3 regions of the Neobacillus phoenicis genome follow, and region 1 is predicted to be linked to each of the others. Evidence: predicted binding sites of a transcription regulator. Region 1 holds the regulator's gene; each other region holds the start of a gene.

Region 1 (10,023 bases):
TCACCAAGGCGACGATGCGTAGCCGACCTGAGAGGGTGATCGGCCACACTGGGACTGAGACACGGCCCAGACTCCTACGGGAGGCAGCAGTAGGGAATCTTCCACAATGGACGAAAGTCTGATGGAGCAACGCCGCGTGAGCGATGAAGGCCTTCGGGTCGTAAAGCTCTGTTGTTAGGGAAGAACAAGTACCGGAGTAACTGCCGGTACCTTGACGGTACCTAACCAGAAAGCCACGGCTAACTACGTGCCAGCAGCCGCGGTAATACGTAGGTGGCAAGCGTTGTCCGGAATTATTGGGCGTAAAGCGCGCGCAGGCGGTCCTTTAAGTCTGATGTGAAAGCCCACGGCTCAACCGTGGAGGGTCATTGGAAACTGGGGGACTTGAGTGCAGAAGAGGAAAGCGGAATTCCACGTGTAGCGGTGAAATGCGTAGAGATGTGGAGGAACACCAGTGGCGAAGGCGGCTTTCTGGTCTGTAACTGACGCTGAGGCGCGAAAGCGTGGGGAGCAAACAGGATTAGATACCCTGGTAGTCCACGCCGTAAACGATGAGTGCTAAGTGTTAGGGGGTTTCCGCCCCTTAGTGCTGCAGCTAACGCATTAAGCACTCCGCCTGGGGAGTACGGCCGCAAGGCTGAAACTCAAAGGAATTGACGGGGGCCCGCACAAGCGGTGGAGCATGTGGTTTAATTCGAAGCAACGCGAAGAACCTTACCAGGTCTTGACATCCTCTGACACTCCTAGAGATAGGACGTTCCCCTTCGGGGGACAGAGTGACAGGTGGTGCATGGTTGTCGTCAGCTCGTGTCGTGAGATGTTGGGTTAAGTCCCGCAACGAGCGCAACCCTTGATCTTAGTTGCCAGCATTCAGTTGGGCACTCTAAGGTGACTGCCGGTGACAAACCGGAGGAAGGTGGGGATGACGTCAAATCATCATGCCCCTTATGACCTGGGCTACACACGTGCTACAATGGGTGGTACAAAGGGCTGCAAGACCGCGAGGTTTAGCCAATCCCATAAAACCATTCTCAGTTCGGATTGTAGGCTGCAACTCGCCTACATGAAGCCGGAATCGCTAGTAATCGCGGATCAGCATGCCGCGGTGAATACGTTCCCGGGCCTTGTACACACCGCCCGTCACACCACGAGAGTTTGTAACACCCGAAGTCGGTGGGGTAACCGTAAGGAGCCAGCCGCCTAAGGTGGGACAGATGATTGGGGTGAAGTCGTAACAAGGTAGCCGTATCGGAAGGTGCGGCTGGATCACCTCCTTTCTAAGGATATAAGCTGGACATATGAGCCAGACAAAACATGTTTGTTTGATTGTTTCTTGTTTGTTTAGTTTTGAGAGTGCAATCTCTCAAAGCTTTTTTTAATCGTTCTTTGAAAACTAGATAATCGTAATGAAGAAGTCAAGTAAAACATCGAGTAATCGCCATTTTAGTTTTCTCTCTATTAATTTAGAGAAACAAACCTTTTAGGTTAAGTTAGAAAGGGCGCACGGTGAATGCCTTGGCACTAGGAGCCGATGAAGGACGGGACTAACACCGATATGCTTCGGGGAGCTGTAAGTAAGCTTTGATCCGGAGATTTCCGAATGGGGGAACCCACTGTTCGTAATGGAACAGTATCTTTACCTGAATACATAGGGTATTGAAGGCATACCCGGGGAACTGAAACATCTAAGTACCCGGAGGAAGAGAAAGCAAACGCGATTCCCTGAGTAGCGGCGAGCGAAACGGGACATAGCCCAAACCAAGAGGCTTGCCTCTTGGGGTTGTAGGACACTCAACATGGAGTTACAAAGGAACGGGGTAGATGAAGCGGCCTGGAAAGGCCCGTCAGAGAAGGTAAAAACCCTGTAGTCGAAACTTCGTTCCCTCCTGAGTGGATCCTGAGTACGGCCGGACACGTGAAATCCGGTCGGAAGCAGGGAGGACCATCTCCCAAGGCTAAATACTCCCTAGTGACCGATAGTGAACCAGTACCGTGAGGGAAAGGTGAAAAGCACCCCGGAAGGGGAGTGAAATAGTTCCTGAAACCGTGTGCCTACAAGTAGTTAGAGCCCGTTAATGGGTGATAGCGTGCCTTTTGTAGAATGAACCGGCGAGTTACGATCCCATGCAAGGTTAAGTTGAAGAGACGGAGCCGCAGCGAAAGCGAGTCTGAATAGGGCGAATGAGTATGTGGTCGTAGACCCGAAACCAGGTGATCTACCCATGTCCAGGGTGAAGTCCAGGTAACACTGGATGGAGGCCCGAACCCACGCACGTTGAAAAGTGCGGGGATGAGGTGTGGGTAGCGGAGAAATTCCAATCGAACTTGGAGATAGCTGGTTCTCTCCGAAATAGCTTTAGGGCTAGCCTCACGTAGTTAGAGTCTTGGAGGTAGAGCACTGTTTGGACTAGGGGCCCTCATCGGGTTACCGAATTCAGACAAACTCCGAATGCCAAAGACTTATCCGTGGGAGTCAGACTGCGAGTGATAAGATCCGTAGTCAAAAGGGAAACAGCCCAGACCACCAGCTAAGGTCCCAAAGTTTACGTTAAGTGGAAAAGGATGTGGAGTTGCTTAGACAACCAGGATGTTGGCTTAGAAGCAGCCACCATTTAAAGAGTGCGTAATAGCTCACTGGTCGAGTGACTCTGCGCCGAAAATGTACCGGGGCTAAACGTAACACCGAAGCTGTGGATTGACATCTTAGATGTCAGTGGTAGGAGAGCGTTCTAAGGGCGTTGAAGCTAGACCGTAAGGACTGGTGGAGCGCTTAGAAGTGAGAATGCCGGTATGAGTAGCGAAAGATGAGTGAGAATCTCATCCACCGTATGCCTAAGGTTTCCTGAGGAAGGCTCGTCCGCTCAGGGTTAGTCGGGACCTAAGCCGAGGCCGAAAGGCGTAGGCGATGGACAACAGGTTGATATTCCTGTACCACCTCTTTATCGTTTGAGTGATGGGGGGACGCAGGAGGATAGGGTAAGCGCGCTGTTGGATATGCGCGTCTAAGCAGTTAGGCTGGAAAGTAGGAAAATCCGCTTTCCGTAAAGGCTGAGCTGTGATAGCGAGGGAAATTTAGTACCGAAGTTCCTGATTCCACACTGCCAAGAAAAGCCTCTAGCGAGATAAAAGGTGCCCGTACCGCAAACCGACACAGGTAGGCGAGGAGAGAATCCTAAGGTGAGCGAGAGAACTCTCGTTAAGGAACTCGGCAAAATGACCCCGTAACTTCGGGAGAAGGGGTGCTTTTTGAGGTGAATAGCCTCGAAGAGCCGCAGTGAATAGGCCCAGGCGACTGTTTAGCAAAAACACAGGTCTCTGCGAAGCCGCAAGGCGAAGTATAGGGGCTGACGCCTGCCCGGTGCTGGAAGGTTAAGAGGAGGGGTTAGCGCAAGCGAAGCTCTGAATCGAAGCCCCAGTAAACGGCGGCCGTAACTATAACGGTCCTAAGGTAGCGAAATTCCTTGTCGGGTAAGTTCCGACCCGCACGAAAGGCGTAACGATCTGGGCACTGTCTCAACGAGAGACTCGGTGAAATTATAGTACCTGTGAAGATGCAGGTTACCCGCGACAGGACGGAAAGACCCCGTGGAGCTTTACTGTAGCCTGATATTGAATTTTGGTACAGCTTGTACAGGATAGGTAGGAGCCGTAGAAACCGGAGCGCTAGCTTCGGTGGAGGCGTCGGTGGGATACTACCCTGGCTGTATTGAAATTCTAACCCGCACCCCTTATCGGGGTGGGAGACAGTGTCAGGTGGGCAGTTTGACTGGGGCGGTCGCCTCCTAAAGAGTAACGGAGGCGCCCAAAGGTTCCCTCAGAATGGTTGGAAATCATTCGTAGAGTGTAAAGGCACAAGGGAGCTTGACTGCGAGACCTACAAGTCGAGCAGGGACGAAAGTCGGGCTTAGTGATCCGGTGGTTCCGCATGGAAGGGCCATCGCTCAACGGATAAAAGCTACCCCGGGGATAACAGGCTTATCTCCCCCAAGAGTCCACATCGACGGGGAGGTTTGGCACCTCGATGTCGGCTCATCGCATCCTGGGGCTGTAGTCGGTCCCAAGGGTTGGGCTGTTCGCCCATTAAAGCGGTACGCGAGCTGGGTTCAGAACGTCGTGAGACAGTTCGGTCCCTATCCGTCGTGGGCGCAGGAAATTTGAGAGGAGCTGTCCTTAGTACGAGAGGACCGGGATGGACGCACCGCTGGTGTACCAGTTGTCTTGCCAAAGGCATCGCTGGGTAGCTATGTGCGGACGGGATAAGTGCTGAAAGCATCTAAGCATGAAGCCCCCCTCAAGATGAGATTTCCCATAGCGTCAAGCTAGTAAGAACCCTGAAAGATGATCAGGTTGATAGGTCAGAGGTGGAAGCGTGGTAACATGTGGAGCTGACTGATACTAATCGTTCGAGGACTTAACCAAGTTTTAAGCGAACTCGTTTTTTACAAACACTTCTTCTGCATTATCTAGTTTTGAGAGAACGATCTCTCTAACAAAATAGTCTGGTAACTATGGCGAGAAGGTCACACCCGTTCCCATACCGAACACGGAAGTTAAGCTTCTCAGCGCCGATGGTAGTTGGGACGAAAGTCCCTGTGAGAGTAGGACGTTGCCAGGCAAATAAAAAGACAACCTGTAATGGGTTGTCTTTTTTTGTCTATAATTAAAAGACAAAACCTCTTCAACAACCAAACTATCTAATTTCTAAACCTCCAATCATGAAATTTTTTAAACAATTAAAGGTTTCGCAACCGCGAGATTTGGGGAAAATCATTAGTAGGGAATCGTTGCATCTACATAAAATTTTCAGTATAATCAAAGTCAAAGATAGTCAAAGTCAGAAAGATAGGGGGTGGGAAGATGAGAAACATCTCCGATATCATTGAAAAATACTTAAAGCAAGTCCTTGAGATGAGTGAGGAAGATCTTGTTGAAATTAAACGAAGTGAAATTGCTGATAAATTTCAATGTGTTCCATCACAAATTAATTACGTTATAAACACTCGTTTTACAATAGAAAGAGGCTATATTGTCGAGAGCAAACGAGGTGGGGGCGGTTACATCAGAATTATGAAGGTTCAATCTCATGATTTGGCCCACTTAATCGAACAATTGCTCTCACTTATTCAAAAGCACATTAGCCAAACAAGTGCAGAGGATGTCATTTTACGATTGGTTCAGGAAGAAATTATTACGAATCGGGAAGCTAAAATTATGTTAAGTGTAATCGACCGTTCAGTATTATATATTGATCTTCCATACCGAGATGAATTGCGTGCGAGAATTCTAAAAGCTATGTTAACATCATTAAAATATAAATAATTATTGCTGCTGGAGAGGTGAAAAGATGATTTGCCAAGAATGTAATCAAAGGCCTGCAGCACTTCATTTTACAAAAATCATTAATGGTGAAAAAACAGAAGTGCATCTTTGTGAAAAATGTGCTCAGGAAAAGGGCGAAATGTTTATGATTGGTGGAGAATCAGGATTTGCTTTTAATAACTTATTAGCCGGCTTACTCAATATTGATTCTTATCAAAAACCCAATCAAAGCCCTTTCCATCAAGAAGAAATCCTTCAGTGTGAACACTGCTCCATGACATTTCCTCAGTTTTTAAAAGTAGGGCGCTTTGGATGTGCGCATTGCTATGAAACATTTAAAGAACAACTTAAACCTGTATTACGACGGTTGCATAGTGGTAACTGGACACATAATGGGAAAATTCCAAAACGAATTGGCGGCAGTATCTTTCTCCGTAAGCAAATTGATGACTTAAAACTTAATTTACGGAACGCAATCTCCCAAGAAGAATTTGAGAATGCGGCGGAGATTCGCGATGAGATTCGCACATTAGAGAAACAATTAAATGGAAGCGAAGAGGGAGGGGAATAACGTGTCGCTTGAACGTTTTCTTAATCAGGCAGTTAGTTCCTGGATGAGTGAAGAGGGACCTGATTCGGATATTGTCCTAAGTTCACGGATTCGCTTAGCCCGAAACTTTGACGCCTATAAATTTCCAACACTTTTTTCACATGAAGAGGCAAAAAAGATTATAGAAAATATGGAGGAAATTTTTCAAAAGTCAGATCTACAAAAGTTTGGCCAGATGGAACTATTAAAAATCGATAGTATGCAGCCTCTACAAAAAAGAGTACTAGTAGAAAAGCATATAATTAGTCCGCATCTTGCTGAGGACTCACCATATGGTGCTGTTCTTTTAACCGAAAATGAAGAAGTTAGTATAATGATAAATGAAGAGGATCATATCCGAATTCAATGTTTGTTTCCAGGCTTGCAATTATCTGAAGCTTTAGATGCTGCAAATGAAATAGATGATTGGCTAGAAAGTAATATTCAATATGCGTTTGATGAACAGTATGGCTATTTAACAAGTTGCCCTACCAATGTTGGAACAGGTCTCCGGGCATCGGTGATGATGCATCTGCCGGGGTTAATCCTTACGCAGCAAATTAATCGAATTATCCCGGCCATCAACCAATTAGGGCTGGTTGTACGAGGAATTTATGGTGAGGGAAGTGAAGCTCTAGGAAATATCTTTCAAATCTCTAATCAAATAACCTTAGGAAAATCAGAACAAGACATCTGCCATGATCTGAAAGGGGTTGTAAGTCAACTCATTTCTCAAGAAAGGTCTGCTAGAGAAGCATTACGAAAAACTTCGAACATACAATTAGAAGACAGAGTCTTCCGTTCGTTGGGAGTTCTAACGAATAGCCGTATTATTGAAACGAAGGAAGCAGCAAGGTGTTTATCTGATGTACGGCTTGGGATAGATATGGGCCTTATTGATAACATGCCTAAAACCATATTAAATGAATTAATGATCTTAACACAGCCAGGTTTTCTCCAGCAGTATGCCGGAGGTCCTTTAAGACCTCATGAAAGAGATATTAGGAGAGCAGCTTTAATTAGAGAACGACTTAAAATGGAACAGCAAAAATAGGTGAGGAGGAAGAGAATATGATGTTCGGCCGTTTTACTGAAAGAGCACAAAAGGTTCTTGCACTAGCACAAGAGGAAGCAATTCGCCTTGGACACAACAATATTGGAACAGAGCATATTTTGTTAGGCTTAGTTCGAGAAGGTGAAGGAATTGCAGCAAAAGCACTTTATGGTCTTGGATTAGGTTCTGATAAAATTCAGAAGGAAGTAGAAAATTTAATTGGTAAAGGACAAGAAGCTTCTCAAACGATTCACTATACGCCTAGAGCGAAAAAGGTCATCGAATTATCGATGGATGAGGCAAGAAAGCTAGGACATTCTTATGTGGGTACAGAGCATATACTTCTGGGATTGATTCGTGAAGGAGAAGGAGTAGCTGCTCGAGTACTTAATAACTTGGGTGTAAGCTTAAATAAAGCACGTCAGCAGGTTCTTCAATTATTAGGAAGTAATGAATCTGGGGGACATCAGGGTGGTGCATCAGTTAGTGCTAATACACCAACACTCGATAGCCTTGCTCGAGATCTAACCTCCATTGCCCGTGAAGGCAGCCTGGATCCTGTTATTGGACGTAGTAAAGAAATTCAGCGTGTGATTGAAGTTCTAAGCCGCCGGACAAAAAATAATCCAGTATTAATTGGTGAACCAGGTGTGGGTAAAACAGCGATTGCTGAAGGTCTTGCCCAGCAAATTGTCAACAATGAGGTACCTGAAATTCTTCGAGATAAGCGTGTAATGACATTAGACATGGGAACGGTTGTTGCCGGAACCAAATACCGCGGAGAATTTGAAGACCGTTTGAAAAAAGTCATGGATGAAATCCGCCAAGCAGGAAATATCATCTTGTTTATTGATGAGCTCCACACATTAATTGGGGCAGGAGGCGCTGAAGGTGCGATTGATGCATCCAATATCTTAAAGCCATCGCTTGCACGTGGTGAACTTCAGTGTATCGGAGCAACTACGCTTGATGAATATCGAAAATACATTGAAAAAGATGCCGCACTAGAACGCCGATTCCAGCCGATTCGTGTGGATGAGCCAACAGCTGAAGAGTCTGTTCAAATTTTACAAGGATTGCGTGACCGATATGAGGCCCACCACCGAGTTTCGATTACGGATGAAGCAATTGAAGCTGCTGTTAAGCTTTCTGACCGTTATATTTCCGACCGATTCCTGCCTGATAAGGCGATTGATTTAATCGACGAAGCTGGTTCTAAGGTTCGCCTTCGTTCCTATACGACACCTCCAAACTTAAAAGAATTAGAGGTCAAGCTAGATGAAGTACGTAAGGAAAAAGATGCGGCAGTACAAAGCCAGGAGTTTGAAAAAGCTGCATCACTAAGAGATACAGAGCAGCGTCTCCGCGAACAGTTAGAAGAAACGAAGAAGACGTGGAAGGAAAAGCAAGGAAAAGAAAACAATGAAGTAACAGTAGAGGATATTGCAACTGTGGTTTCGAGCTGGACGGGAGTACCGGTCTCTAAGCTTGCAGAAACAGAAACGGCTAAGTTACTTAATTTAGAAGAATTACTGCATTCCCGAGTCATTGGCCAGGAGGAAGCAGTCATTGCTGTTTCAAAAGCGGTACGTCGTGCTAGAGCCGGATTAAAAGATCCAAAGCGCCCTATTGGTTCCTTTGTTTTCCTTGGACCTACTGGAGTGGGTAAAACGGAATTGGCGCGTGCTCTTGCTGAGGCGATGTTTGGTGATGAGGATGCGATGATCAGGATTGATATGTCTGAATATATGGAGAAGCACTCTACCTCTAGACTTGTAGGTTCACCTCCAGGATATGTCGGCTATGAAGAAGGCGGTCAATTAACTGAAAAGGTCCGCCGGAAACCATACTCTGTTATTCTACTTGATGAGATTGAAAAGGCACATCCAGATGTGTTTAATATTCTCCTTCAAGTCCTTGAAGATGGCCGATTAACGGATTCTAAGGGTAGAACCGTTGATTTTAGAAATACTGTCCTCATTATGACATCCAACGTTGGTGCTGAAGCCCTGAAGCGAAACAAGTATGTGGGCTTTAATATTCAGGATGGCGAGCAGGATTACAAAGACATGAAGGGTAAAGTAATGGAAGAGCTCAAGAAAGCCTTCCGTCCTGAATTCTTGAACCGGATTGATGAAATCATTGTATTCCATGCGTTAGAGAAGAAGCATTTAGATGAAATCGTTACATTGCTATCTGATCAATTAATTAAGCGTCTAAATGAACAAAATATTTCGTTAGAATTAACAGCTGCTGCTAGAGGGAAAATTTCCCAAGAAGGGTATGACCCTGAATATGGGGCGAGACCGTTACGCAGAGCGATTCAAAAGCATATTGAAGACCGTCTTTCTGAAGAGCTGCTTAAAGGCACCTTATTGACAGGTCAACATGCTATAATAGATGTAGTTGATGGGGAGTTCGTCGTAAGAATGGCGGAAAAGACCAGTTTAGTCAAATAGACCATCCCTCTTCATCACATCACTAAATAATGTAGTTTGATATGATCAATCAGAGGTACACGTGAATAAAGTCAAACCGTGTACCTCTTTTTTCATTTTTGGGATTTATGGAAAGGTAGTAGAAAAACGATGGCAAAACGAAAAACAAAGTTTATGTGTCAGGAGTGCGGATATGAGTCTCCCAAGTGGATGGGGAAATGTCCAGGCTGCGGACAATGGAATTCGATGGTTGAAGAGGTTGAAGTAACGGGTACAACAAGAAGAGGAGCGTTTGCCCATTCTCCAAGCGGTTCAAATATCTTAACCAAACCAATGCCCATTACATCTATTGAGATGGAAAATGAACCGAGAATATTAACTGACTTAAATGAGCTGAATCGTGTACTAGGCGGTGGTGTGGTTAAGGGTTCATTGGTTTTAATAGGGGGAGACCCGGGAATAGGGAAATCGACTCTCTTGCTGCAAGTATCTTCGCAGTTAGCAAATAAAGGGAATCAGGTATTATATATATCTGGTGAGGAGTCATTACGGCAGACAAAGCTTCGTGCGGAACGATTAGGCATTGCATCAGAAAACTTACTGGTATACTCAGAGACCAATCT
Region 2 (10,023 bases), 1.2 Mb from region 1:
GTCTGGATGCTTCCATGATTCGAATATTTGCTTGATGTGGTATTAAGAAATCAACATCCTCTTTCGTTAAACCTGCCTTCTCCAGAACATTCAAGCTGCTTTCTCCCATTTGTCTAACAGCAAACTTAAATACTTCTCTACCATTCATAATGATGTATTCGTCTTGGTATAAGTGCTTTGCTCCTGTACCGTCAGCGCCTAGCTCAAAAGATAAAATTCCGCGATTCTCTGAAACTGGGCCCAAAATAGCAGCCCCGGCGCCATCTCCAAAAAGAACCGCAGTATTTCGATCATTCCAGTCAGTAATTTTTGAAAGTTTTTCAACACCAACGACTAGAACATATTTATATACTTCAGTTTCGATAAACTGCTTTGCAGTAACCATCCCATACATAAAACCAGCACATGCTGCACTAATATCCATTGCAGCAGCCTTCGTTGCACCTAGTTTCTCTTGAATCCGACAAGCAACTGAAGGGAATGGTGTATCAGGTGTTACCGTAGCGACCAAAATTAAATCGATTTCCTCTGCAGTAATACCAGCATGTTTCATCGCCTCTTGAGCTGCTGCTAACGCCATATCTGATGTATTCACATCATCCGCAGCAATTCTTCGTTCTTCAATTCCTGTTCTGGTACGAATCCATTCATCAGAGGTATCCATCATTTTCTCTAAATCCTGATTAGTGACTATCTTCTCTGGTAAATACCTACCAATTCCGACAATACCAGCTCTCACACATTCCAACTCCTTTTTATTTAACTAACTCTTTATCCAAAAATTAATATCAATTATTATGACTTGGTACTAATTTTATCAAATAGACCCCATTTTAAGCAACTGTTTCTTCTTCTATATTCTCCGCTAATGTACATTCCTTTTATTTGTTTGGTCATATTCTAAAATAAATAGGAAATAAAAAGGAGGATGCAAGTATGGAAGAACGGAAGCACGATGAGCGAAAAGAGTCAGACCGTTTTACTAGTTTAATGTTTGGCCCCGGTAGACAACAACCTAGTCGGGACCATCAGACACAGGAATCTCCTCGTCAGCAGTCTACGATTGATTATGAAGAACTAATGAACAATATTGATACATTAATGGAATCTATGAAGGGATTTAAACCCTTATTTCAAAAAGTATATCCATATATCGAACAATTATGGAAAAAAAAATAAGGCTGACTCATAAAGGGTCAGCCTTTCAGCATTATGATTGTTTCAATTCATTTAGAGCACTTTCTCTTCCTAATTCATATGCCTCTTCCATTACTTTAGTAAATAGGTTCATAAATGGTTGGATTAATTCCATCGATAATTCTACCCCAGCCTGATCCAATTGTTCTTTTGCCTCTGGTAAATACTTCATCGCGATTTGCATAAATTGTAATGTGTGATCTTGATTGTTCATTATGTACTCCTTTTAAAAATATTATTTAGGCAATTTGCCTGTTTCCTTGTAATCATCAATGTGCTTGTTCATTTTCTGGATGAACTCTTTCTTAACTAAAGGGCTGTACTTTCCAAGTGAGATGACGTTATCTTGAAAGTCAAAGGAAAGATTTCCTGATTCTAGTTCACCTTTATTGTATTGATCTGCCACTTTTTCATATAACTTATCAACCTGTTGAATCGTACTTGTTAAAACGGTGGATTCTCCCAAGTCAGACTGGTCTGATACGTAGCCGATTACATAAAGACCTTGTTCCTTCACTCTTTCAATAACCGGAACGTTATAACCATCCCCTGCAGGGTACACCACATCAACACCATTTGCTAACATACGATCAACTAATTGGAGCGCCTTAGTTTCATCATCCCAATTTCCGACATATTCTATGCTCACATGGGTTTGATTATTTTCAGCTAGAGCTCCCTGGTAAAACCCTTCAATTTCTGGTTGCCACTCATATGCGGCCAACACTCCCACTTTATGTTGTTTAGACATATGGGCAGCAACCATCCCTCCAAAAAAGCCCATTGCATGCGCTTTAAAGTTAAGGCTAGTTGTATTTGAATTCTTTGCATCTCCATTAAAGCTGACAAAATGAATCTTGGGATAGTCTTTAGAGATTTTATTAAAGTACTCAGCGTATTCTGCTCCATGACCAAAAATTAAGTTAACCCCTTTTTGGTCAAATTCTTCAACCGCACGTTTAACTACGGCCTCCGAATTCATCCCTTCTTTATAAAATACATCAACGTTAAATTTTGATTGTATTTTTAACATACCTTTAAATCCCTTTGTTCCCCATACTTGATCATTTACCGTCTCAGGAACTAGCAAGCCTACCTTTTGCAATTTTCCTGTAGACTTTGTTTCCCCGCAAGCTCCAAGTAAAAGAAGACATAAAAGAATGACTCCGAAACGCTTTAGCATTCCATGCAACTCCTTAATACATCGGCCATATCTACAACGAATTCTTTTATCTTTCTCATATTGTGAACATTATGCTATGTGAAAGGACCGTTTTTCCCTTAATTCTACTCTTTGTACTATAAAATGAAAAGACACATTTTTCCTTTTTATAAATTACCCTGATATAAACGACGAACATGCTCTACTTGCTGGGTTATAGAATCAGCGATTGGAGTAATGTGTCGAACAGGTACAGTTACCATTTGGTTTTCAATTTTTACTGGCTCTGATACGTCCTGTATAGAAAGGCTTTCATCAATTTGAAGGTACGAAGCGCACTTAGACCAGTATTCTTTTTTGCCACTTTGTAACACATATTTACCTGACTTCTCTGATGCTACCAGTTCAAAGATAGATTCTACTGCATCACAAACAAAAAGAATATCCTTTGTCCATTCTCGATCACCTTTTTGTATTTCTATCCTTTGTATTTTTGAAAGGATGGATTGTTGAAAAAGGAATGTCTCTGGCTGCCAAGGGCCATAGATGGCCGGCAGATAAAAAACATGCATGCTTTCAGCTATACGACTAATCTGTTCTAAAAAACTCCCTAATTGTCTTTCATTACTTGAACCTAGCTCTTGAATTGGGAGCAAACAAACGATTTCGATATTTTTATTATTTTTCTCAATATAGTTCACGATCGGTTTCATAACGCTTTTCTTTAAGAAGCGGGTTTCTTTATTCATCATGTATAGGTCATAGATTGAAAAGACAAGTACGGTTTTTGACTTTTCCAGTTCTCTCTCCTTTTCCCACTTAGAGAAGGATTGCTCGCTAAAGTTTGCATTTCGACCTACCTCGAGTCTTTTCTCCTCATAGAATGGAATTTCGTCTTTATCCTCAAAAGTAATGCCCACCACTTCGATCCCCTGGTTTAAAAGGGTTTGGCTTGTATGAAAGCTTACAAAATCATATATACCAAATATAATAGCCTTGTCCATTAACGCTTCCTCCCCAATTATCCTTATTGAATCCTATGCTTCTTAATAAGGAATTATTTCTTTTGGGGAGAAGCGAGTATTAAAGGACATTTTCATGACTGTTGAAAAACTTAATGATTATTTTTCCTAGCTGCGGTTTTTTTTCAGGAAGAATAAAAGTGGGATTAATTTCAAAAGTGCTGGTCATCTGCTGGTACAATTTTGACTGGGAATATGATTTCCCGCCTGATAAAATTTGAATGATTTTTATTGGACAGTTCTCTTCAAGATGAATAGAGTCTTCTAGACTATTAATCTTACCTTCCACTTCTTTCTGGTCCAAATGATATGCGGCAGCTAATTCTCTCATCAGTTTTTTATAAAAGAACTTATGCTCTTTTTCGAGTTCAAGATGATGCTTTAAGGATAGGATTGGATTAAGCAGGATAATCGATCGAATACTGTCTTTCATTTTTTCCATTAATCGAAGAGCCACAAGTGCACCCATTCCTTCTGCCAAGATATGAACTTTATTGTTAATGATCTCGTTACGGATTACATGGTGATATAACCTTTGAGCAAGCTCGACAGCACTTTCGCTCCCCCAGTTTCGCCCATAAAGATTTGAGGAAAAAATGGTGTACCCTTTTTCTTTTAGTTCATTGATAATAGCTAGCTTTCCTTCATTTTGTGTCCAGAAGCATTTATTTTCATCCACAAAATGCCTTTCATCTCCAATAATTAAGATCCCAAATCCTGTGGGCTTTTCAGGGTAATGAATGATGTTCCATTGGGTATCCATAAGAAAATTTCGATGTTCCATTGATAAATCTCCTTTTACATATTTCCTCAAGGTATTGTATGCTATTTCACAAAAGATGAAAGGGAGTTTGCCCATTTTTACCTGAAAAACAAAAAGCTGATTTTTCTATATTTTTTTGATTCTGTATGGTAATATAAATGATGATGTAAAATAAGTATGAGGTGAATAATTGTGCAATATTTTTGGACATTTTTCTGGTCATTTCTTTTAGTACAGATGCTTACATATGTTATTAGCTCTATGTCAGGAGTAAGTTTTGACTTTGCTACTGGTTCTATTGCTGCAGTTGTCGTTACGATTCTAATTTTCGTTGTTTCTGCAGTTATTCCAAATGAACCAGTTGAGAAACACTAATAAGCAAACCGTCCGTTTGGGAATGTAAAAAAAGAGGCTGACTCCTTAAACTTTAGAGTCAGTCTCTTTTTACTTTTTAGCCATTAAAGCTCACGAACCTTTAAACTTACTTCCCCATTTTCAATGACAATTTCCACTGATGAATGTTCATGTACATGCCCAGCTATTATTTCACGAGCGAGTTTCGTTTCAATATTCCTTTGTATATACCGTTTTAATGGTCTTGCACCATATATAGGATCAAAACCATTCTCAGCAATAAATTCTTTTGCATCCTCTCGAATCGAAATTTCAATATGCTGCTGCCTTACCCTCTTTTGGAGTTCCTTCATCATTTTGACCACAATATTTTTAATTTCTCCTAATGACAGAGGTTTAAAAAGAATGGTTTCATCAATTCTATTTAAAAATTCAGGACGGAAATGCGCTCTTAGTTGGTTCATCACATTGTTTCTTGTATCCTCCGAAATACCCATTTCATTATCTCTTCGGTCCAGTAAAAAATGTGATCCAATATTGGAGGTCATAATAATCACTGTATTCTTAAAGTCCACTACCCGGCCTTGTGAATCAGTTATTCGTCCATCATCTAGTGCTTGCAAGAGAATATTGAATACCTCTGGATGAGCCTTTTCAATTTCGTCCATCAAGATCACGGAATAAGGTCGCCTTCTCACAGCTTCTGTCAATTGTCCGCCTTCTTCATACCCTATATAGCCAGGAGGTGCACCGATTAAACGTGAAACTGCATGTTTCTCCATGTATTCCGACATATCAATACGGATAATATGTTCCTCGCTGTCAAATAACGATTCAGCCAATGCCTTTGCAAGTTCTGTTTTTCCTACACCTGTAGGACCTAAAAATAAGAACGATCCAATTGGTCGATTAGGGTCTTTAATTCCCGCCCGTGCTCTAAGTACAGCATCAGCCACTAAGTTGACTGCTTCTGCTTGTCCAATGACTCTTTCATGTAATATAGACTCCAATTTTAACAGCTTTTCTCTTTCTCCCTCAACCAGTTTAGAAAGTGGAATCCCTGTCCATCTGGATACTATATTTGAAATTTCTTCCCCCGTTACCTCTTCACGAAGCAGACGATCATCTTTTACGATGGCTTGCTCTAACTCTTTCAGTTCTTTTTCTGCTAAGGGAATTTGTCCATGGCGAAGCTCGGCTGCACGGTTTAAATCATATTGATCTTCTGCCTGTTGGAGCTCCCTCCTAAGTTTTTCAAGTTGTTCCCTTTTCTCCTGTAATTTCTGAATACCTTGCTTTTCTTGAAGCCACTTTGCTTTCTTTGTATTCGCTTGCTCTTTTAAGTCGGCCAATTCCTTTTGAAGTGTTTCCAGTCTAACTTTACTGCCTTCATCACTTTCTTTTCTTAATGCCGCTTCCTCGATTTCCAATTGCATAACCCGCCGTGTGACCTCATCAAGTTCGGTAGGCATTGAATCAATTTCCGTTCGAATTAAGGCACAGGCTTCGTCTACAAGGTCAATAGCCTTATCTGGTAAAAACCGATCTGTAATATACCGATCTGACAACGTCGCAGCAGCTACAAGTGCATGATCATGGATTTTCACCCCATGGTGAACTTCGAACCTTTCCTTTAAACCTCTTAAAATGGAAATCGTATCTTCAACATTTGGTTCTTGCACGAGAACCTGCTGGAATCTCCGTTCAAGTGCTGGATCCTTTTCGATATATTTTCGGTGTTCATCAAGGGTAGTGGCACCTATACAATGAAGTTCCCCTCGAGCAAGCATTGGTTTTAACATATTACCTGCATCCATTGCCCCTTCGGTCTTGCCTGCCCCTACAATAGTATGAATTTCATCTATAAAAAGCAGGATTCGCCCTTCGCTTTTTTTGATTTCATTTAACACAGCTTTTAACCTTTCTTCAAATTCCCCCCTAAATTTAGCACCGGCAATTAGCGCACTCATATCTAAAGAAAAGATTGTTTTGTCTTTTAGACCTTCCGGTACATCCTTTCGGACAATGCGCTGGGCTAACCCTTCAACTATAGCTGTTTTACCTACCCCTGGTTCGCCAATTAAAACAGGATTATTTTTTGTTTTTCTCGATAAAATCCTGATGACATTACGAATTTCTGTGTCCCTTCCGATTACTGGATCTAGTTTCCCTGCTCTGACCTCAGCAACTAGGTCTCTTCCATATTTCTTTAGTGCATCATATCCTGCTTCCGGATTTTGCGAAGTCACTCTCTGGTTCCCCCTTATCTCTTTTATCGCCTTTAATACAGTACCTGGCTCTTCTCCTAATGATTGTAGAATTTTTTTCATTTCAGAATCATTTGCATAGCATGCTGCCAACATTATGTGTTCAACCGATATATACTCATCACCAAATTTAGCTGCAAATTCTTCAGCTCTAACGATCAACTTTTGCAGCTTTGCTGTTATATATAATTTCCCTTGTTCAACGCCACTTCCAGTGACCTGAGGTTTTTTAGATATTGACTCTCTCCATTTTCTTTGAACCTTCTCAACGGACAAACCGGTCCTTTCAAGGATAGATACAATGAGACTATCCTCCTGATCCATTAACGCCAAGAATAAATGGGGTTCATCCACCTCTTGATGATTATTTTTAACAGCTAAAGATTGTGCATCCATTAATCCTTTTTGTAAACGTTCTGTCATTCGGTTTAAGTCCATACATCTCACTCCTTTATTTGACCATTTTTGACCTTAATATAATTATAAAACATTTCTCTAAAAGAAGTAAAATTTTCCGCAATAGAAAAGCCACCCGTTTGGATGACTTTTCATGATACATTAAGGTTTTCTTTGGTAGGTCCATACACGTTCATCATTGGACGTTTCTGGAAAACGGTCTCCAGCTTTAAGCTTTATTTTTTTGGGGTTGTTGACAGTGCTTCCTGTGTCGCCCACCTCAATGTAAATTCCATTATTCGGTGCTTTTTTTCCTGATTTAAACTGGTGATTTTGTCCCATTTTCTTCCCTCCTTGTCGTCTACAGTTTTATTATTTCCTTTTCGTTAAAGGCCATTAAAGGAATTTACTGCAAGTTTTCACAAAGTTCGACATTATTTCCTAAGAAATATTATGAAAGCTTTTTAAAATATGACGATTGTATGAATTTATTGTACATTTATTGCTAAATATTCTTTGTTAACAATATAATTATAGTAAAAATATCCTTATATAATTTGACTGTGCTTTTATTATGAAACGGTTATTTGAACCTTTAAAGGTGGTTATTTGTATGCAGTCAGTAAAAGAAATACCCGTAACACTCTCCCATCTCTTTGATACGGTTCACCATATTAGAAAGATCGAAAAAGGTACCTTTCTTTTTCAAGAAGGATCAAACGCAGATGAATTATATATTGTTCGAAGTGGAATCCTGCAAATTAGTAAAATTATTCCTGACGGTAGAGAATTAACTCTAAGAATGTGCTCAAATGGCGAACTTGTAGGGGAGTTAAATTTATTCTCTCCAACTTCAAAATTTTTATTAAGTGCACGTGTAGTTGAAAGTGGAGAAGTAGCTGTTATTAAGAAAGAAACACTTGAGGAAAAGCTCTCACAAGATCTTCCACTTTCCTTTGAGTTTATCCAATGGATGAGTCAACAATATCGGAAAACCCAAACTAAATTTCGAGATTTAGTACTTCACGGAAAAAAAGGAGCATTGTATTCAACCTTAATTCGAATAAGTAATAGTTATGGTATAAAAACAAATAAAGGAATCTTAGTGGAACTTCCTTTAACAAATCAAGAATTAGCTAATTTCTGTGGGACCTCTCGTGAAGTGGTAAATCGGCTTCTTAGTGATTTAAGAAGAACAAATATGATTTCAATTGATAAAGGAATAATTACTATTCATGATATAGATTATTTAAAAAGGGAAATCGATTGCGAGGATTGTCCTATTGAAATATGTAAGGTGGATTAAGCAAGATTATATTGTACAAAAAAAACGGTCCACTCAGACCGATTTTTTTTGTACCTTTTCCTGAATATATTGGATAGTCCACCGAATAGCCATTTCCTCGCTGATTAAAAAGGATGGACCAGCCCACTTTTCTTTCACCAGTTCCTTTATTTCATTATTCCAAGAAATCACCGCTAATATATTGTTCACTTTTCCGATTAGTTGAAGGTCTGAGGTTTCTCTTACTACTAATAGCTTGGGATAATGCTCTTGCTTATATCCTTCAACTAGTATGACATCTGGCTTAAAGAATTTCATAAGCTCTACTTGATCATCAAGATTGCAAACGATGGCTTCTGCTTGAAGAAGTAGCCTTCCTCCTCCTTCTACAATGGAAGCAAGTGCACCCGAGATTAGATGTTTGCCTGTATCCTTTGACATAGGTGCATCGGGCTTACCGCCATGTCCATGATGCTTAATGGTTACTGTCTGTAAGTGATCTTTTTTTAATTGTTCCAGCAACTTTAATGTAAAAGTAGTTTTGCCACTATTTTGAAACCCTACAATTTGAAAAACAACAGGATTTACCAAGGCCACTCACTACCTGATTGATCCTCCAATAAAAGGACTTCTACTTCACAGCCTGCTGTAAAACCTCTTGTTCCACCTGGCAGAATCATTAATGAATTGGCGCCAGCTAAGCTCATAATAATGTTAGATTTGTCAAGACCGCTCGGTGTAGATTTTAGTCTGCCTTCTTCTATGAATGTTGAACTTCGTACAAACCTTGTAAATGGATTGGCTTTAGGAAAGTCTACTTCAAGTACAGCCAATTCTTTCCGCAAATGCGGTTTTTCCGAAAATAACATTCTCCGAAGGATTGGGCGCGCAAACAGTTCAAATCCAACGTAACAGGCTGAAGGATTACCAGAAAGCCCAAATAAAATCTTATCTTTATATCGAGCAACCGTAGTTACACTCCCCGGCCGCATAGCCACCTTATTAAACAACACTTCTGCTCCTAGTTTTTCATAAATAGCCGGAAGGTAATCAAAATCTCCTACAGATACTCCTCCAGTTGTTATAAGAACGTCTACTTTATCTAATGCATCCTTAACTGCATCAAAGCAGGTATCAAATTCATCGGGCAATTTACCAAAGTATTGGACAATTCCACCTGCTCTTTCAATCTGTGCACAAATCATGTGTGAATTACTATTACGAATTTTCCCAGGAACTAATTCTTCATACACTTCTAATAACTCTGTACCCGTCGCAAATAGACCAACAACTGGCTTTTTAGCTACTGGTACATTTTGATAACCGAAAGTCGCAAGCATGGCTTGAATCCCCGGGTTGATGAGTGTCCCTTTTTTAACAAGGACTTCGCCTTGTTTCGCATCTTCCCCTATGAAGGAAACATTATCCCCCTTCTTAAATGGACGCTTAATAGCCATGAATGGAATTCCATTCTTTTCATAATCCTTCGCTAACTCAAACATAACAACTGCATCGGTTCCCTCAGGCATCATAGCCCCGGTCATAATTCGAACAGCCTGATTTTGACCAACAACTTT
Region 3 (10,023 bases), 1.1 Mb from region 1:
GAAAAAAATTCAGCCTATGTTAAGTGAACATCAATACAAACTAGGCACTACCTTCGCCTTAGTGGGTGAATATGAACAGGCCTATTTGTGGTTAAAGAAGCTATACAAGCATGGCTATGATGGGGACGGTCCGTTTTATTATTGGCTTTCTTATTCAGCGTATTATACCGGCAACCAAAACTTTGCAAAAAGCATTTGGAAAAAGGTGCTTGAATGGAACCCTGACAAGGAAGGTTCTGAGCCATGGGGTGAAAAAGAAGTCGCAAATGGTTTTGAAGACCTATCCGGTTCAATTTTTCAAAAGCTTGAAAGCGACTATGTAGAAGAGCGATTATTTGCTCTGTTTCTCACAACCGTATCGAGTAAAAAGGAAGAAATCATTACGTCTAAGCGGCTTTTTCAAAATCAAAAGTTTACCACGTTGGAGAAGGAATACATCTCATTAATTCGTTCGGGCAAACAATCGACGACAGCAGATGCACAGGAAATTGCTGAGATTTTTTATGAAAATCATCAGCCAATTGGTACGATGGAGTCAGGTCTTTATTTGATGTGGTTTTCTGTTTTCGTTGAACTATCTAAAGCTAACATCAGCTTGAAAAATAAACGTGCCTGGGCTGGGGCAGTGGAATATGTATGGTACAAGTTGCGTAGCGAAAAGGTTTCGCAGCAAGAAGTAGCCAACCGCTACGGACTTTCATCTGCAACGATTGGTAAATATGTCAAACTAGTAAACGATTTTCTAAATTAAGCAGATAAATGGACGATAAACCGATTGTTTATTACGATTAAGTAGGGAAACATATACTTAATCGTTTTTTTTATATCTAGCTGCAGCGCCTAGCCCCTCGAGTCAAATAACCTCGCCCAAGTGAAGTCAAAGTGCGGACTTCATTTGGGCGAGAACATTTGCTTGTCGGGGCTGCCCAAGGCGCTTCCGCTTTTAAAATAAGGAGTGAAAACCGATGTCTGACGAAAAAATTTATGACGTTATTATTGCGGGTGCTGGTCCTGCCGGAATGACCGCTGCTGTTTATACATCACGTGCCAACCTATCCACACTTATGATTGAGCGCGGTATGCCGGGCGGACAAATGGCCAACACAGAGGATGTGGAAAATTATCCGGGTTTCGAGAGTATTTTAGGGCCTGATCTATCCACAAAAATGTTTGAGCATGCGAAAAAATTTGGCGCTGAATATGCCTACGGGGATATTAAGGAAATCGTTGATCACGGCGATTACAAACTCGTAACCGCTGGAGCAAAACAATACAAAGCGCATTCCGTTATCATTTCCACAGGTGCCGAATATAAAAAGCTTGGAGTACCTGGTGAAAAAGAACTTGGCGGCCGTGGCGTTTCTTATTGTGCCGTTTGTGATGGTGCCTTTTTCAAAGGAAAAGAATTATTCGTTATTGGTGGAGGAGACTCTGCTGTTGAGGAAGGCGTCTATTTAACTCGTTTCGCTTCTAAAGTGACCATTGTTCATCGACGCGATCAGCTTCGTGCACAAAAGATTCTTCAGGATCGTGCGTTTGCTAATGAGAAGGTTGATTTTATCTGGAATCACACAGTTAAAACAATCAACGGTAAAGACGGTAAGGTTGGCAGCGTGACGCTTGTTTCAACTGAAACAGGAGAAGAACAAGAATTGCCAGCAGATGGTGTGTTTATCTACGTTGGAATGGTTCCACTTTCAAAACCATTCGAAAGCCTTGGCATTACGAATCAAAACGGCTATATCGAAACGAACGACCGCATGGAAACAAAAGTGCCTGGTGTGTTTGCAGCGGGAGATATTCGTGAAAAAACATTACGCCAAATTGTAACTGCGACAGGTGATGGCAGTATTGCGGCACAGAGCGCACAGCATTTTGTAGAAGAACTGAAGGAAGAGATGAAGGTAAGAAAATAGGTGGTTACCATAATTGTGAGTGATGTTAACATAACATTCACAGAAACGTAATCCTGTTTTAACTCTTCTGTAACAGTAGTGAAATATAGATAGGGTATGATAAATAATAATTGACCCCCTTTAAAAATATATACCTTCCTGCACAAGCCCAGCAGCTTGTGCAATTTTTTTTGTCCAAGGCTGTGTTAAAGGTTAATGCTGTTTTTTAGACAATGTTGATTGGTGTGGAAGGCGCGAAGACTCCTGCGGGAGTACGGGGCAGGGGAGACCCCGCAGGAGCGGAAACGACGAGGAGGCTCCCCGGCACGCCCGCGAACCGCTCGCGCCTGGAGCGGAAATCAACATTCATGTTTAATACAGCCTTGTCCAAAAAATAAAGTGTCCGCAAAGCTAGTTTTCCAACTTAGTTATCAGAAATAATTAACAGAAATATCAAATTTGTATTCATTGTGACTGTATCTTAAAAATAGTATAATGAAAAGAATAAATAAAATGTTATATTAGGATATTTCGCATACTTGCACAAGCCTTTGTGCTTAAATAAAGAGGGTGGAAACATGCAGCGGGTCACCAATTGTGTATTAATAAAAGAGGATAAAATTTTGTTGCTGCAAAAACCGAGCCGCGGCTGGTGGGTGGCTCCAGGCGGTAAAATGGAGCCAGGTGAATCGGTTCGTGATTCTTGCATAAGAGAATATCGTGAAGAAACAGGAATCTATCTCAAAAATCCACAACTTAAAGGCATTTTTACTATGATCATGAAAGAAGGAGAACAACTCCTTTCAGAGTGGATGATGTTCACTTTTTGCGCCACTGAATCGGATGGGGTAGATTTAGAGGAATCGCCTGAAGGGAAGCTCGCGTGGCAATCAATTGACCAGGTAAAAAGTCTGCCGATGGCCGAGGGTGACTATCATATTATTGACTACATGGTTCATGGAAAAGGAATCATATACGGTACATTTACCTATACTAAGGAATTTGAGCTGATTGGTTACCGATTAGACCCGAGTTAATTGTAAACGCATTATTGACAAGCCATAGGCGAAATCAAGAGGCGTTTGGAGGAATAAGAAGATATATTTTGTGGGGGGAATGGGAAATGAGTACTGGTTCGACAAGTGAAACTCAAATGGTCATTATTACAGGAATGTCTGGGGCTGGAAAAACTGTAGCCATTCAAAGCTTTGAAGATTTAGGGTTCTTCTGTGTCGACAATCTGCCTCCTACGTTACTTCCTAAATTTCTTGAACTTATGAAGGAATCTGGGAATAAAATGAATAAAGTTGCCCTTGTAATGGACTTAAGAGGAAGAGAATTCTTCGATCATCTCTTTAAAGCACTTGATGAGTTAGCTGAAACCTCTTGGGTAACGCCGCAGATACTATTTTTAGATGCGGATGATTCTACACTAGTACGCAGATATAAGGAAACAAGACGGTCGCACCCGCTTGCTCAAACAGGTCTGCCTCTAGAAGGCATCACGCTTGAACGAGAGCTTTTGGAGGAATTAAAAGGCCGTGCACAGTTGATTTATAACACTTCTCAGATGAAACCGCGTGAACTGCGCGAAAAAATATTAACCGAATTTACGGCTAATAAACAACTAATCTTTACTGTCAATGTCATGTCGTTTGGATTTAAGCATGGGATTCCTATTGATGCTGATCTTGTTTTTGATGTGCGTTTCTTACCGAATCCACACTATATCGAGCATATGAGGCCAAAAACAGGGCTGGACGATGAGGTCTCCAGCTATGTCTTAAAATGGAACGAAACGCATAAATTCTTAGAAAAAGTCACTGACTTACTCACCTTCATGCTTCCGCATTATAAAAGAGAAGGGAAAGCACAACTGGTGATTGCCATCGGCTGTACAGGCGGGCAGCATCGTTCGGTTGCGCTAGCAGAATATATTGGTGACTTTTTCAAAAATGATTATAAGACGATTGTTTCCCACCGTGACATTGAGAGGAGAAAGGATAAAACAACATGAGTAATTACGGACAGCCTCGAATTGTCGTTATTGGCGGAGGAACAGGATTACCAGTTTTGCTACGAGGGTTAAAACAGTATCCTGTGGACATTACCGCCATAGTGACAGTCGCGGATGACGGAGGCAGCTCGGGACGTTTGCGCGATGACCTCCATATTCCTCCTCCAGGAGATATTCGCAATGTGCTAGCATCACTGTCTGATGTTGAACCGCTTGTGGAGGAAATGTTTCAACATCGGTTTAAAACGTCAAATGAACTTTCCGGCCATTCATTAGGAAATTTAATCTTGGCCGCGATGACTTCGATTACTGGGAATTTTGTTCACGCCATTCAGGAGATGAGTAAGATTCTAAATGTTCGTGGGAAGGTGCTACCTGCCGCGAATCAAAGCGTGGTTTTGCACGCCGAGATGGAAGACGGTGCGATTGTTTCCGGCGAATCAAAAATTCCTTATTCCGGTAAGAAAATTAAGAAGGTCTTTTTAACATCTAAAAAAAATATCCGACCATTGCCTGAGACGATTCAAGCCATTCGTCAGGCGGACTTAATTATTATTGGTCCTGGAAGCCTGTATACCAGTATTCTGCCTAATTTGTTAGTCCCGCGTTTAGGGGATGAAGTATGTCGTTCCCATGCCAAAAAGGTGTATATCTGTAATCTAATGACGCAGGCAGGGGAAACCCACGGCTATACAGCGAGCGATCATGTAAAGGCCATTTATGATCATATGAGCTGTGCGTTTATGAATACCATTTTAGTTAACAATGAAGAAGTGCCAAAGGATATTCAGCTTCGTTACAATGAAGAATTGGCGAACCCTGTGGAATATGATTTGCCCAGGCTTTATGAGCTGGGTCTTGAAGTGGTGCATGCAGATATTGCCTACCAGGAGAATGGTGCTTTAAGACATGATCCGAAAAAGGTAGCAAAAATTTTATATAATTTGTTATTAGATGAAACCAAAAAGCGTTATGAAGCGTAAATACTTGTAGGTTTTAAAAGTAAGAAACAAGATCATTATGAGGTTTTAGGGGGTGAGGGGATGTCTTTCGCTTCGGAGACGAAAAAAGAATTAACTAACCTGGAAGTGAAAACATGCTGCATTCAAGCTGAGTTATCAGCATTGATCCGCATGAATGGTTCCCTTTCCTTTTCAAATAGGAAGTTAGTTGTTGATATTCAAACCGAAAATGCTGCAATTGCTAGAAGGATTTATACCTTATTAAAAAAGAGCTATCAAGTACAGGTGGAGCTGCTTGTTCGAAAGAAAATGAGGTTAAAAAAGAACAATGTGTATATTGTGCGCTTGTCAGAACAGGCGAAGGAAATTCTCGAGGATACCAAAATACTCGGGGAAGGATTTACCATTATACATGATATTTCACCTGATTTAATAAAGAAGAAGTGTTGTAAGCGTTCTTATTTACGCGGAGCATTTTTGGCAGGTGGATCGGTCAATAACCCAGAAACATCTTCTTATCATTTGGAAATTTTTTCACTTTATAAAGAGCATAACGACTCTTTATGTGAATTGATGAATATATTTGGTCTTAACAGTAAAACGCTTGAGCGCAAAAAAGGCTATATTACTTATTTAAAAGAAGCGGAGAAAATTACCGAGTTTTTAAATATCATAGGTGCTCACAATGCCTTGCTGCGCTTTGAAGATGTAAGAATCGTAAGAGATATGAGGAATTCGGTCAATCGCCTTGTTAACTGTGAAACAGCCAATCTGAATAAAACGATTGGTGCCTCGATCAGACAGGTGGAGAATATCCGTTTCATTAATCAAACGGTTGGTCTTCAGATTCTACCCGATAAGTTAAGGGAAATTGCTGAGCTTCGTATGCAATATACGGATGTCACTCTGAAGGAATTGGGAGAGATGGTGTCTGGTGGCACAATCAGTAAATCAGGCATTAATCACCGCCTAAGAAAAATTGATGAAATAGCCGAGAAGCTACGAATGGGCGAAATCGCTACAAGGGATTAGTAACTGGTTAAAATTGTTTTATGATTATAGAGAATGGACACGAGGAGGAAATGCGAGATGTTGGCAAAAGAAGTAGAAGTTAAATTGAAGACTGGTCTACAAGCACGACCTGCAGCACTTTTTGTACAAGAAGCAAACCGTTTTTCAGCAGATATTTTTCTTGAGAAGGATGGTAAGAAGGTTAACGCTAAGAGTATTATGGGATTAATGAGCCTTGCTGTTGGCTCAGGCGTCGTGATTAATATTATAGCAGATGGTGATGATGAAGAAACTGCCATCCACTCTTTAACTGACTTTATCCAAAAGGAACAATAAATTAAAAAGGGTTCGACTCTCGTATATCTGAGTCTGAACCCTTTTTTTAATTACAATAATAAAAAAGCAACCGGCACATGGCCGATTGCTTAAGAGATTATTTTTTTTCAGCAGAATCAGAAGGCTTACGAGTAATAATGCTGTCGATTAGGCCGTATTCTTTTGCCCTTTCAGCAGTCATGAAGTTATCGCGGTCAGTATCACGTTGAATCACTTCAAGAGGCTGACCAGTGCGCTCAGCTAAAATGCCATTTAATTTTTCACGAAGGAAAAGAATACGCTTCGCTGCAATCTCAATTTCAGTTGCTTGACCTTGAGCACCGCCAAGTGGTTGGTGGATCATGACTTCTGCATTAGGTAGAGCAAAACGTTTGCCGTTTGCACCTGCAGCAAGAAGGAATGCACCCATAGATGCAGCCATACCGATACATACAGTTGAAACATCAGCTTTAATATATTGCATAGTGTCATAAATAGCCATTCCAGCTGTGATGCTTCCCCCTGGGCTGTTGATATAAAGAGTAATATCCTTCTCAGGATTTTCAGCTTCTAGGAATAATAATTGGGCAACAATGCTGTTAGCTACATGATCATCGATCGCGCTTCCAAGCATAATAATCCGGTCTTTAAGTAGGCGAGAGTAAATGTCATATGCTCTTTCACCACGGTTTGTTTGTTCAATTACTGTAGGGATTAAATTCATGTTTCTTCCTCCTTTTGAATAGAAAGGTAAAAATATTATGTATAGTTATCATACACTGGATGGTCAATAAAGGTCAAACGGTTTGACTTAAATTTGTTCGACAGCTTTCCCTAATTCATCATACCCACTTCACATGTTTTTAAACCCAATCCCTACTTGCAAATTACATAGTAATCGCATATAATATGTAAGTCGCTAATATATTTGCCCTCGTGGTGCAACGGATAGCACGTAAGATTCCGGTTCTTGAGATGTGGGTTCGATTCCTGCCGAGGGCGTCACCAAATACCTCTGTTCTTTGTCAAAGAACAGAGGTATTTTTTTGCGCGATTTAATTCCAATAAATGGCTAATTACACAAACCACCTTAAAAATAGCACAAAACCCCACGAAATTAGCACAAAACCCACTCAATTCGGCACAAAACCACCAAGCATACCCCTCTTTCTAATATTTCCAATACACCAATATCCCTCAATCGTGTAAAATAGGGTACATGGGGGGATCGGAATGAACTTAAAAGCGGGTTTATGGCAGCAGCAAACGTTAAAGTTGGCAATGACACAGGAATTATCTCAGGCAATTGCCTTACTACAGTATTCGGCTCAGGAGCTAACTGCCTTTTTAGAAGATAAGGTCCTTGAAAATCCCTTAATGCAACTCGAAAACAGTACGGTCAAGCCAATGAATCCCCTGATTGACCGCAATCGACGGAAACATCAAAAAGAGGAAAAGAACTGGATTGAGCAAATCGCCGAAAGACCGTTTTCTCTTGAAGAACACTTACTCTCTCAATTAAAAATAACCAACCTTTCAACAGAACAACTAAAAGTAATCCGACATCTCATTCTACATTTAGATGAAAACGGTTACTTTTCAGGTGACCTTAATGAAATTGCAGAAAGCTTACTTGTAGAAGTGGAGCTAGTAGAAGACTGTCTTGCGGTCATCCAAACATTGGAACCGGCAGGAATTGGTGCAAGAAACCTGCAAGAGTGCCTGTTGATGCAACTATATTATCAAAATCCAAATAATGAACTGGCCCAAACAATCATTACTCACTATTTTGTCCCTTTTGCTGAAAAGAAATGGAGACAAATTTCAAAAGAGCTCCAAGTAACTTTAAAGGAGATTCAAGATCTATTCGATCAGGTTCAACTCCTTAATCCAAAACCAGGGGCATTTTTAAGAGAAGAAGCACCCTCATATATCATCCCGGATGCCATAGTAGAGCGAACTGCGGCGGGGCTTGAAGTACGGATGTTTGACGATTCCCTACCGAGGATTAGCTTTAATGAATCTTATTTCAAAAAATTTAAGGATCAGGATCAGCAGGTTAGCAAATTTCTGCAAGATAAGGTTCAGGATTATCATTGGATTTTAAAGGCCATTGAACAACGGCGAGAGACACTAACAAGAGTCATCTCAAAAATCGTCGAAAAACAAACTGTATGCCTTCTTAAAGGGATGCAATATTTAGTGCCGATGACGATGAAGGAAATTGCCATGGAACTTGATATTCATGAATCGACCGTTAGCCGGGCAGTGCGGGAAAAATATATCCAAACTCCGTTAGGGACCTTTCCCTTAAAGTCCTTTTTTACAAGTACCATACAGACTGTTACAGACGAAGAAAGTACTTCATCAACCCAGGTGAAGAATGAAATAAGTCATTTAATAGAACAAGAGAATAAAGAAAAGCCACTATCCGACCAGGATATTGTTGGCCTTTTAAAGGAGAACAAGGGAATAGTGGTATCGAGACGTACCATTGCTAAGTATCGCGAACAATTAGGGATTCAATCTTCTTCAAAAAGAAAAAGATTTAAGTAATAAAGTGGATTTCTACTTTAAACATTGGTATTTTTTATTTGGCTAGAACGACAAGATGGAAAGGAATCAACTAATGGTACAAACTACGATAACCCTATATACAAGAAAAAGTTGTCCTTTATGTGATAAAGCGAAGGACACCCTCCTTGAATTAAAAGAGGATTGGAATTTTTATCTCGAAGAAATTGATATTGAAACAAGTGATGAATTAACGGAACGGTATGGACTCATGATTCCGGTGGTTTTCATAGACGGTGAAGAGGCTGGATATGGCTTCGTTAACAAATTTGACATTAGTAACCGTTTACATGAAAAAAAGGCGATTTTATAAGTTGAAATAGGTTTTCACTCCTGTTACAATGAAAAACGTAGTAGGGGTGATTTTTTTTACAGTAGGTGGGACACAATATGTCTATGGTGGACATTTTTTGACCAACTACATAGAATAAAAGGAGCATGAACATCATGCAGTCATTTATCGATATCCAAAAAAAATTAGTACCCGACCTTCTTCAAGTGATTCAGAAACGTTATTCTATCCTACGATACATAGGTTTTATGCAGCCGGTAGGTAGAAGAAGTTTAGCCGTCAGCCTAGAATTAACTGAGCGAGTCCTTCGCGGTGAAGTTGAATTCCTGAAAGATCAAAATCTTATATTCACAAATAATGTGGGAATGAGTTTAACCTCTGAAGGGAAAAATTTACTGGAAGATTTAGAAGGTTTGATGCGAGAGCTAAAGGGTATTGATGTAATGGAAATGGAATTAAAGCACCGGCTTGGCATCAAGAAGGTCATCATTGTCCCTGGCGATAGTGATGAGTCACCGATGGTCAAAGGAGAGCTTGGCAAAGCAAGTGCGATTTGCATGAAAAAGCTTCTAAGCGGGAAAAATATCATCGCTGTTACTGGCGGTTCAACCATGGCTGCTGTTGCAGAAAGATTAACACCTGATTTTTCCAAGAAGGAATTGCTATTTGTCCCTGCTCGAGGCGGAGTTGGTGAGGATGTCCATAACCAGGCAAACACCATTTGCTCGAATATGGCGAAAAATACTGATTCTAAGTATCGTGTTTTCTATGTACCCGATCAAGTCAGTTCAGAAATTTATGAATCCCTCATAAAGGAACCTGATATTCATGATGTTTTGCATTTGATTAAATCAGCAAGCATGGTTCTTCATGGAATTGGGGATGCTATCACAATGGCTGAACGACGGAAAACCAACCCGGATATTAAGAAAAAACTTGAAGATGGGAAAGCAGTCG

The links. The regulator CtsR, encoded in region 1, represses protease genes until heat stress. The targets are predictions, from matches to a motif close to ATGGTCAATAAAGGTCAAACA.
Region 2: the regulator CtsR is predicted to act here: its motif matches at 7,218-7,238, upstream of clpB (ATP-dependent chaperone ClpB).
Region 3: the regulator CtsR is predicted to act here: its motif matches at 6,984-7,004, upstream of clpP (ATP-dependent Clp endopeptidase proteolytic subunit ClpP).

Annotation. Positions count from the first base shown of each region.
Region 1 is NZ_CP154847.1:356,991-367,013, reverse strand. It holds rRNA gene AA0X95_RS01870 (16S ribosomal RNA) at 1-1,277, shown strand, start outside; rRNA gene AA0X95_RS01865 (23S ribosomal RNA) at 1,484-4,419, shown strand; rRNA gene rrf (5S ribosomal RNA) at 4,499-4,615, shown strand; gene AA0X95_RS01855 (CtsR family transcriptional regulator) at 4,858-5,319, shown strand; gene AA0X95_RS01850 (UvrB/UvrC motif-containing protein) at 5,345-5,890, shown strand; gene AA0X95_RS01845 (protein arginine kinase) at 5,892-6,962, shown strand; gene clpC (ATP-dependent protease ATP-binding subunit ClpC) at 6,980-9,421, shown strand; gene radA (DNA repair protein RadA) at 9,551-10,023, shown strand, end outside.
Region 2 is NZ_CP154847.1:4,515,948-4,525,970, forward strand. It holds gene AA0X95_RS23115 (beta-ketoacyl-ACP synthase III) at 1-739, opposite strand, end outside; gene AA0X95_RS23120 (hypothetical protein) at 937-1,179, shown strand; gene AA0X95_RS23125 (ComZ family protein) at 1,211-1,411, opposite strand; gene AA0X95_RS23130 (BMP family ABC transporter substrate-binding protein) at 1,433-2,380, opposite strand; gene AA0X95_RS23135 (hypothetical protein) at 2,527-3,363, opposite strand; gene AA0X95_RS23140 (hydrolase) at 3,443-4,165, opposite strand; gene AA0X95_RS23145 (YjzD family protein) at 4,337-4,519, shown strand; gene clpB (ATP-dependent chaperone ClpB) at 4,603-7,203, opposite strand; gene AA0X95_RS23155 (YjzC family protein) at 7,324-7,503, opposite strand; gene AA0X95_RS23160 (Crp/Fnr family transcriptional regulator) at 7,775-8,467, shown strand; gene mobB (molybdopterin-guanine dinucleotide biosynthesis protein B) at 8,501-9,043, opposite strand; gene glp (gephyrin-like molybdotransferase Glp) at 9,031-10,023, opposite strand, start outside.
Region 3 is NZ_CP154847.1:1,434,110-1,444,132, forward strand. It holds gene AA0X95_RS07345 (tetratricopeptide repeat protein) at 1-751, shown strand, start outside; gene trxB (thioredoxin-disulfide reductase) at 966-1,916, shown strand; gene AA0X95_RS07355 (NUDIX hydrolase) at 2,474-2,932, shown strand; gene rapZ (RNase adapter RapZ) at 3,019-3,912, shown strand; gene AA0X95_RS07365 (gluconeogenesis factor YvcK family protein) at 3,909-4,895, shown strand; gene whiA (DNA-binding protein WhiA) at 4,956-5,906, shown strand; gene AA0X95_RS07375 (HPr family phosphocarrier protein) at 5,964-6,221, shown strand; gene clpP (ATP-dependent Clp endopeptidase proteolytic subunit ClpP) at 6,319-6,924, opposite strand; tRNA gene AA0X95_RS07385 (tRNA-Arg) at 7,131-7,202, shown strand; gene rpoN (RNA polymerase factor sigma-54) at 7,434-8,756, shown strand; gene AA0X95_RS07395 (glutaredoxin family protein) at 8,830-9,087, shown strand; gene AA0X95_RS07400 (sugar-binding transcriptional regulator) at 9,222-10,023, shown strand, end outside.